4 regions of the Streptomyces sp. NBC_00464 genome follow, and region 1 is predicted to be linked to each of the others. Evidence: riboswitches for the same ligand, from Rfam matches in the RefSeq annotation. Region 1 holds a riboswitch; each other region holds the start of a gene.

Region 1 (2,193 bases):
GAGGAGAAGGTCGACAAGGGCCTCTTCGCCGCGGTCGGCGGACTGACGATCGTCAACATCTTCATCGCCACGCTCTGGACCTGAGCCCTCGCTCACGCCGCTGCCCGGACCCCATGGGGTCCGGGCAGCGGCGTTTTCGCGACGGGGGCGAGCAGAGGTCAGCCCGGCCGCACGCTCCCGTAGATCGGCATGTAGAAGATCGACTCCTCGCGCACGTTCGCCCCCGGCTTCGGCGCGTGGATCATCATGCCGTCGCCCTTGTAGATGCCGACGTGGCTGATGTCGTCGTAGAAGAAGACCAGGTCCCCGGGCTGCAGATCAGCCGTGGCGACCCGGGTGCCGACGTTCACCTGGTCCCAGGTGGTCCGCGGAATGTCGACGCCGGCCGCCTTCCAGGCCGCCTGGGTGAGCCCCGAGCAGTCGTACGAGGCCGGGCCGGTCGCCCCCCAGACGTAGGGCTTGCCGAGCTGCGCCCTGGCGAACGCCATGACCTTCTCGGCCTTGGTCGAGGCGTCGGTGTCCGAACCCGAACCTGTGCCGGTGCCGGTGCCGGTGCCCGTACCGGTCCCGCTTCCGGTGTCCGTACCGCTTCCGGTGCCGGCCTCCTTGGCGGCCTCCGCGGCCTCGTCGGCCTTGCGGTCGGCCTCGGCCTTCGCGGCGGCCTGCTTCTTCGCCAGCTCCGCGGCCTTGCGCTTGGCCTCGGCCTCCTTCTTGCGCTCCAGCTCCGCCAGGCGCGCCTTCTCCTCGGCGGTCAGCTTCGACAGCAGGCTGCGGGCCTCGGACAGCTTCGTCTGGACGTTCTGCTTGCTGGTGCGCAGCGTCGCCTGCGACTCGGTGAGCGTCTCCAGGCCCGCCACGGCCTCGGCCCGCTGCTTGGACGCCTTCACCTGCTGCGTACGGAAGTCCGACACCGCCTGCGTCTGGCGCGAGGTCATCCGGTCCATGAGATGGGTCTGGTCGAAGAACGACTGCGGGTCGTCGGCCAGGAAGAAGGTGGCGGTCGGGGCGAGGGCGCCACCGCGGTACTGGTCGGCGGCGTAGGTGCCGAGCGTCCTGCGGGCCTCGTTCAGCTTCTCGGTGCGCCGGGCGACGTCGTCCAGCAGCGTGTCCACCTTGGAGCGCTGCTTGGTCGTCGCCTCCTTCGCCTGGTTGTACTGCTGGGTCGCGGTGCCGGCCTGCCGGTAGAGGTCGTCGACCTTCTTCTGTACGTCCTCGATGCTCGGCTTGGGTGCGGGGGCGGCGAGTGCGCTCTGCGTGGACAGCAGGGTCACCGACGCCAGTGCGGCCGTCGTGATCCCGACGGCCGGGCCGGTAGTGCGCACCCGGGTGCGCGGTTTGCGATGCGACGCCAAGGCCGGCATCTCCTTCCGTGGACCGCCTACCGGGTTAGCTGTCGGGTTCGGGCGGAACGGAAGGCTGCCCTACGGTCCTGGTGGGGGATTCGGACCGATTCACCCCGGTGCTGCGTGTGGGTCCCCGGTTCCGGACTCCCGTACGGGCAGCCCGGATTCGGCGTGGACGCCCGCTCGGCGTGGATCGCCTCTGGGGGTACGGGCCGCCCGAACGAGCACGCTAGCCAACTCATGGTGCCGCTGTGAAGGTTGATGTTCGATATGCCCGATACATTTTCGTGACCTCGGCGAATTGGGGTGCTGCGGGGCAGGTGGACCCGGGCTTCCCCCACGCCGCGCGTTCCCCTGCTCGCTCTGTGTGCCCGCCTGCCGGTGCGTGCTTCATCACTCGGGCCCGGAGTGTCAGTGCGGCGCCCTAGACTCGGACAGCGATGAGCAGCCTCTTTGACGACAGTTTCCTGGCCGGCCTCCAGCACACGGAGGAAGGGCCCCCGCCGCCCCCCGAGGACTCCGCACCCGAAGCGGTGCCGGAGGACCTCTTCGCGGGCGTGTTCGACGGGCCCCCGCCGCCCCGCGACGCGTACTACCGCGACGGGGCCCACCGCCCGGTCATCGACGCCGCCGCGCTGCTCGACGGGCTGAACACCGAGCAGCGCGCAGCCGTCGTGCACGCCGGGTCCCCGCTGCTCATCGTCGCCGGTGCCGGTTCGGGCAAGACCCGCGTGCTGACCCACCGCATCGCCCATCTGCTGGCCGAGCGCGGGGTGCACCCGGGCCAGATCCTGGCGATCACCTTCACCAACAAGGCCGCCGGCGAGATGAAGGAGCGCGTCGAGCAGCT
Region 2 (2,193 bases), 740 kb from region 1:
TGACATCCATCGAGGACTGGTGGCAGAACCACAGCTCCGTGCCGTCCTCCAGCTCCAGGACCGTGCGGTAGCCGTAGGCGCCGGAGTAGCCCGCCGACTTGACCGTGCCGGTGTGGATCGCCTTGATCGGCGTGCCGGTGGGAGCCGCGAAGTCGAGTCCCGTGTGGTAGCCGGAGGACCACATCGATCCGGCCTCGCCGAAGGTCGAGGTGATCGTGTACGAGGAGGTGGGGATGGCGTAGCTGGCGGCGAGCTTGGCGAGCCGCAGGGCCTCCGCCTTCTTCTTCGCCTCTTCCGCCGCCTTCTTCTTCTCCGCGGCGATCTTGGCCTCGGCGGCGTCCTGCTTCTTCTTCGCCTCCGCGGCGGCCTTCTCGGCTGCTGCCTTCTCGGCGGCGGCCTTGACCTCGGCGTCGGCGGCGTCCTGCTGCTGCTCCGCCTGCTGGAGGATGCGGGCGCGAAGGGCCTCACCGGCGTCGGTGGTGCCCTGCTCGGCCTCGGCGGTGGTGATGCCGGCGGTGGTCAGCGGGGCGGCGGCGATCGCAGCGTCGGCCTTGTCCGCCGCGGACTCGGTCTCGCCCGAGAACAGTGCGCCGACGCCCGGGAGGGACTTGGCGTCGGGGAGATTGTCCGAGATGGAATCGGGCAGAGAGATGGAGACCGGCGGCTTGCTCTGGGCGGTGGCCATGCCACCCGCACCGACGGCCGCGATGACGCCGACGCCGAGGACGGTGGAGCTGCGGGCCAGACCATTGCGCTGCTTGGCGACGCGGTGCTTGCCGCGCACGGGACGGACGGAGTCCTCGGTGGGATTCCATTCCTCCCAGGTCCTGTCGGCCCCGGAGTCGTCGGCGCGGAAGTCGTTTCCGAAGTCGCTGCCCCGATCGGTCCCGTAATCGGTCGCGTAGGCGGCCCCGTACTCCGTACCGACAACGGTTCCGGGCCGGGTGGCGAAGTCATCGCCGTACTCGGACACGAACCGGGAGGGAGCTTCGGGGGCAGGCTTGTTGGACGCCACGGGGGCGCACTCCTTTCCTTCCTTCTCGCCTACCGGGTTAGCTGACGGGTTCGGAGCAGGAAGGTCTCCTACGGGTTCCTCCGTCTCGTCACGAGACAGAGATGCCCGATTCACCCCATGTAGGTGGTTCCCCGGTTCCCTTGCGGAATTCGGCGCTCGCGCACGGTGCCGCCACTGACGGCGGCTGGGACAACCGCGCTGCGTTATCGAACGTTAATAGACACCAGGGTCCGATTCCAAGCCGTTCCCACTGATCGTTCAGGCCTTTGGCCTGGACTTTACGGGACACAAGTGGGTGGAAACGGACGAGTTGATCACCTCCCGGTCACCATCCGTTTTCTGACGTTGCATCAAATGTTATGCGGAGGGGTGTCCTTCAGTTACGGACGGTGGTATCGCGGTCAACCGCTCCCACCACGCCCGCCACCCAGGCCGGCCCCGGACCCGTGCTCACCCTCCGCCGTCCCCCAGGCCGACGATCTTCACGGTCCTGCGCCGGTCGGGCTGACCCTCGGCCGGCCGCCCGACCGCGAGCAGCGCCATGTCGTCCGTCGACTCACCGCCCGTATGCAGCCGCACGTCATCGGTCAGCGCGGACAGCAGCTCCTCGGGCCCCGGGAAGATCCGCCCCCGCAGCCGCTCGGCGGGGTCGTAGAAGACGCCTTCTGTGTCACGGGCCTCGGAGAGGCCGTCCGTATAGAGGAGGAGCGTCGCCCCGGTGGGCAGGTGCCACTCGTCCGCCCGGTCCGGCCACACCCCCAGGTCCATCCCCAGCGGCAGCGCGGGCACCGAAGGCCCGAGGATCTCCAGCGCCCCGTCCCTGTGCAGCAGCAGCGGGTCCGGGTGGCCCCGGTTGACGATCCGCACCGAGGACGCGCCCGGCGGGATCTCCGCGAGCACGGCGGTGACGAACCCTTCGACCGCGTCGAGGCCGCCGCGCGTGCTCGACTCGCGCGCCAGCGCGCGCTCCAGCCGTTGCGCCACGCCCTCCAGCGACTCCTCCTGCTCGGCCGCCTCCCGGAACGCCCCGATGATCACCGCCACCGCCTCCACGGCGTCCAGCCCCTTGCCGCGCACGTCCCCGACCACCAGCCGCACCCCCTGCGGGGTGTCCGTGACCGAGAACAGGTCGCCGCCGACGAACTCGTCCGCCTGCGCCGCCTCGTACCGCGCGGCAA
Region 3 (2,193 bases), 1.4 Mb from region 1:
GGCACCGAGGCGACCGTGGAGCGGATCGACTCGGCAGCCGTGCGCGCCTTCTACGACGCCCATGTCCGTCCGTCCACCGCGACGGCCGTGGTCGTCGGGGACCTCACGGGCATCGACCTGGACGCGCTGCTCGCCGACACCCTCGGCGACTGGTCGGGCAACACCGCGGAGTCCCGCCCGGTTCCGCCGATCACCGCCGACGACACGGGCCGGGTGGTGATCGTGGACCGCCCCGGCGCGGTACAGACGCAGCTGCTGATCGGCCGCATCGGCGCCGACCGGCACGACAGCGTCTGGCCGGCGCAGGTCCTCGGCACGTACTGCCTGGGCGGCACGCTCACCTCCCGCCTCGACCGGGTGCTGCGCGAGGAGAAGGGCTACACCTACGGCGTGCGGGCCTTCGCCCAGGTGCTCCGCTCCTCGGCCCCGGACTCCGCCTCCGGGGCGACGGGGGCGGCGATGCTCGCCATCAGTGGTTCCGTGGACACGGAGTCCACCGGCCCGGCGCTGGAGGACCTGTGGAAGGTGCTGCGGACCCTGGCGGCCGAAGGGCTGACGGACGCCGAGCGCGAGACGGCCGTGCAGAACCTCGTGGGTGTCGCCCCGCTGAAGTTCGAGACGGCGGCCTCGGTCGCGGGCACCCTCGCCGACCAGGTCGAGCAGCATCTCCCGGACGACTACCAGGCGCACCTGTACGCGCGTCTGGCGGAGACCGGCACGGTCGAGGCGACCGCGGCTGTGGTCAACGCCTTCCCGCAGGACCGACTGGTCACGGTTCTGGTCGGTGACGCCGCGCAGATCGCCGATCCGGTCAGGGCGCTCGGCATCGGTGAGGTATCGGTCGTGACCGGCTGAGTCGATCGGCTACTTCGCCTCATATCGGGGCAAACGAAAGGTCCTGGCGGAGCTGTCTCCGCCGGGACCTTTCGTTTTGTCCGCTTTGTGGGAGAGGTTGCCTGTCTGCCCTGTGGGATGCGCTACAAAGCGGCCTGTCCGTTTGGTGGGGGGAAGGGCCCCCGTTTAGCGTCGGCTCCGCTGTCCGTCACTCGTATGCCGCATCCGCGACGTACCGGGCAGTCATCGCCGAGTCCCCGTCAGGCGCGAGCCTGGGGAGCCGGGGACCCACGCAGTCCCTGGGGTGAATCGGATGCCCGCGCCTCGCACGAGGCCGAGGGATCCGTAGGAGACCTTCCTGCTCCGAACCCGTCAGCTAACCCGGTAGGCGAGAAGGAAGGAAAGGACCAGCCACTTCATGGCGTTCACCCGTGCCACCGGGAAGCATCGTGCCCCGGGCCGTCTGACGCGCAGCGGCGCGAAGGCCGTCGGTATCGCGACCCTGGCCACCACCGGCGTCATCGGCGGACTGGCCTCCCCGGCCCTTGCCGCTGACACCGGGACCCCCGTCGGCGAGACCGGCCTCACCCAGGTCATCGCCATCGAGAGCACCCTCGCCGACCGGATCGACGCACAGGCGGACGCCCAGCAGCACCAGGCCGACGTTGCCGCGAAGAAGGCGGAAGCGGCCAAGAAGAAGGCCGAGGCGAAGAAGAAGGCGGAGGCCGAGGCGAAGGCTGCCGCGAAGGCCGAGGCCGCCGCGAAGGCGAAGGCCGCTGCCCGTGCCGCGGAGGCCCGCGAGGCGAAGGCGCGTGCCGCCCGCTCCGCCGAGCGCGCCCGGCTCGGCTCCTTCCAGCTCCCCGTCGCCGGTTCGTACGTGAGCACCGGCTACAAGTCCAGTGGCTCGCTCTGGTCCTCCGGCAGCCACTCGGGCATCGACTTCCACGCCGCGTCCGGCAGCTCCGTCGTCGCCGTCGGTGCCGGTACGGTCGTCGAGGCCGGCTGGGGCGGCGCGTACGGCAACAACATCGTGCTGCGGATGACGGACGGCACGTACACCCAGTACGGCCACCTCTCCTCGATCGGCGTGTCCGTCGGCCAGAGCGTCGGCGCCGGACAGCAGATCGGTCTCTCCGGCTCCACCGGCAACTCGACCGGCCCGCACCTCCACTTCGAGGCCCGCACCACGCCCTCGTACGGTTCGGACATGGACCCGGTCGCCTACCTGCGGGCCCACGGCGTCACCGTCTGACCGACCCCAAGACACCCGACGAAGGCCCCGGCACTGCGCCGGGGCCTTCGTCGTGTCCGTCTGCCGAGGCGTTCCGCACCGGCCGTTCCCGAACGCCCGGTGACCAA
Region 4 (2,193 bases), 4.8 Mb from region 1:
GCGGCGACGGCGGCCCCCGCCATCAGGAGAAATGAGGCCGCGGCAACGGCGGCGGGTCGGTAGGTGCGCACGAGCGGCTCCTCGGTTCAAGGATGACCGGGCGAGTCCGGGGGGGGACGCCGGGAAGGGCCCGTTACCCTCCTGACGCCCTGTTGGACCGGCTCCGCGGCACAAGGGTTGTACGGCATCGCAACAGGGGTGGAAGGGAGCTGTTCAGCTCCCTTCCACCCCTGTTCACGGCTCCGCGCGGGGGCGGATCCGCGGTGGATCAGTAGGCCCCGAAGACGTTGTCGATCGAGCCGTACGTGGCGGCGGCGTAGTTGCACGCGGCCGTGATGTTGGCGACCGGGTCCAGGATGTCCAGCGAGGTGCCGGGCACGTGGTACGCGTCGAACGTGGGCTGGATGACCTGGAGGAGACCCTTGGACGGGGTGCCGGCGGCCGCGTTCGAGTCCCAGTTGTTGACGATCTGCGGGTTGCCCGAGGACTCGCGCAGGATGTTGCGGTGGATGCTGTCGTAGCTGCCGGGGATGCCGTGCTCGGCCATGACGGCGAGCGACTCCTTGATCCAGCCGTCGAGGTCGTCGGTGTACGCCGTCGCGGTCTGCGTGGAGGTGGTCGCGGCGGTTTCCACGGCGACGGGCGCCGCCGTCCGCTGGGAACGGTCGGCGCGGTCGGCGCTCTCGGCCCGGTCGGCCGACGGCTGCGAGGCGCTGCCGGAGGTGTTCTCCGCCTTGAATTCGCTCTTGGTCGCCGCCTTGGGGGCAGCGGCCGCGGACTTGGCGCCGATGGTCAGCTTCAGGCCCGGGTGAATGAGGTCGGGGTTGCCGCCCACCACACTTCGGTTGTCCTGGTACAGCCGCTCCCAGCCGCCGCTGAGGGAATGCCCCCGGGCGATCTTGGAAAGGGAATCACCGGAGATCACGGAATAGGTGGTGGACTCGGTCTTCTGTGCGGCAATTTCCTTGCCGGACACGGAAGTCGGGGCCGCGGCCTTTTCTGCGACGACCGCCTGGGCGGGTGCGGCGGAAGCCGAACCGGCAGCGATCAGGGGGAGCGCGAGAACGACTCCGCCCGCGCTCACGGCGATGAAACCGCGGGTCAGGGACGTGGACTTGGAACGACGGTGGTGACCCTTGAAGGGCATGGCGCTTTTCCTCTCCGCCGCCTGCGAGGTGAGCTGTCGGGTTCGGACTGGAGATGTCCGGCCGCACATGGCGACTTCACCCCTAGCCGCTCCGGATTCCGGAACGGCGGCAAACCTGGGTCCCCCGCTCCTGCCGTACGTGAGTGGTCGGGTTACCGGACGGCGGCAGGATTCGGCGTTCCATCCGGATTGACGGCGACCGTAAGCGAGAAAGGGCAGGCGAAACAAGCCCGGAATTCTTGATCGCAATTAATTCGCAAGATCAATCAAAGGAAATGTGGGACGCCGGTCACACCGGGGCGGGTCAACTTTCTTGGCACGACAGGGAACCAGAGCCTCCGATTCTGCGTCGGAGGCCGAAAACGTGACGCTGGCCACTGCGCCCGAAAGGGGCGATTTGCTCGATATTCAGAAGCTATGACCCGGAGAAAGGTGACTCCGTCGAGCATTCTTAACTATTCCGAACAATCGCCCAAATGCGACATTACGGAGTGAGAGTCGGCCTCGTGGTCACGCCGGTGCGGCTGCGCGCCACCACGACGGGTGAGCCGTCGCCCGGGGCGTCGAGTATGTCCGCGTCGAGCGCGTACAGCTCCTTCACCAGGGCTTCGTCGACCGTCTCGCGGGGAGCACCCCGGGCGATGACGCGGCCGTCCTTCATCGCGACGAGCAGATCGGCGTAACGGGCCGCGGCGGCGAGGTCGTGCTGGACCATGACGACGGTGCGGCCGGTGGCCGCGACCTCGCGGACGAGTTCCAGGACCTCGACGGCATGGCCGAGGTCGAGGGCGCTGGTGGGTTCGTCGAGCAGGACGACCGGGGTCTGCTGGGCGAGGACCATGGCGAGCCAGCAGCGCTGGCGCTGGCCGCCGGACAGCCGGTCGATGCGCTCGCCGGCCAGTGCGGTGGTGCCGGTGGCGTCGAGTGCGTCGCGTACCGCCCGCTCATCCTCGCGCGACCACTGGCGCAGCAGCCCCTGATGCGGGCTGCGGCCGTAGCGCACCAGGCCGGCCACGGTGACCGCCTCGGGGGCGCGCGGCGACTGC

The links. A riboswitch is a leader RNA that binds a small molecule or an ion and turns the genes downstream of it on or off. The one in region 1 is predicted to bind cyclic di-AMP.
Region 2: it holds a riboswitch for cyclic di-AMP, as region 1 does, so the genes downstream of both, OG912_RS15470 (M23 family metallopeptidase) here and OG912_RS11840 (C40 family peptidase) in region 1, are expected to answer to the same signal.
Region 3: it holds a riboswitch for cyclic di-AMP, as region 1 does, so the genes downstream of both, OG912_RS05880 (M23 family metallopeptidase) here and OG912_RS11840 (C40 family peptidase) in region 1, are expected to answer to the same signal.
Region 4: it holds a riboswitch for cyclic di-AMP, as region 1 does, so the genes downstream of both, OG912_RS34005 (LysM peptidoglycan-binding domain-containing protein) here and OG912_RS11840 (C40 family peptidase) in region 1, are expected to answer to the same signal.

Annotation. Positions count from the first base shown of each region.
Region 1 covers NZ_CP107899.1:2,728,337-2,730,529, reverse strand. Annotated here, with positions in the region: gene OG912_RS11845 (hypothetical protein) at 1-84, shown strand, start outside; gene OG912_RS11840 (C40 family peptidase) at 159-1,361, opposite strand; cyclic di-AMP (ydaO/yuaA leader) riboswitch at 1,360-1,525, opposite strand; gene pcrA (DNA helicase PcrA) at 1,784-2,193, shown strand, end outside.
Region 2 covers NZ_CP107899.1:3,471,798-3,473,990, forward strand. Annotated here, with positions in the region: gene OG912_RS15470 (M23 family metallopeptidase) at 1-1,015, opposite strand, end outside; cyclic di-AMP (ydaO/yuaA leader) riboswitch at 1,027-1,180, opposite strand; gene OG912_RS15475 (PP2C family protein-serine/threonine phosphatase) at 1,466-2,193, opposite strand, start outside.
Region 3 covers NZ_CP107899.1:1,369,676-1,371,868, reverse strand. Annotated here, with positions in the region: gene OG912_RS05885 (M16 family metallopeptidase) at 1-855, shown strand, start outside; cyclic di-AMP (ydaO/yuaA leader) riboswitch at 1,072-1,239, shown strand; gene OG912_RS05880 (M23 family metallopeptidase) at 1,253-2,086, shown strand.
Region 4 covers NZ_CP107899.1:7,565,028-7,567,220, reverse strand. Annotated here, with positions in the region: gene OG912_RS34010 (FG-GAP repeat protein) at 1-71, opposite strand, end outside; gene OG912_RS34005 (LysM peptidoglycan-binding domain-containing protein) at 269-1,147, opposite strand; cyclic di-AMP (ydaO/yuaA leader) riboswitch at 1,151-1,335, opposite strand; gene OG912_RS34000 (ABC transporter ATP-binding protein) at 1,632-2,193, opposite strand, start outside.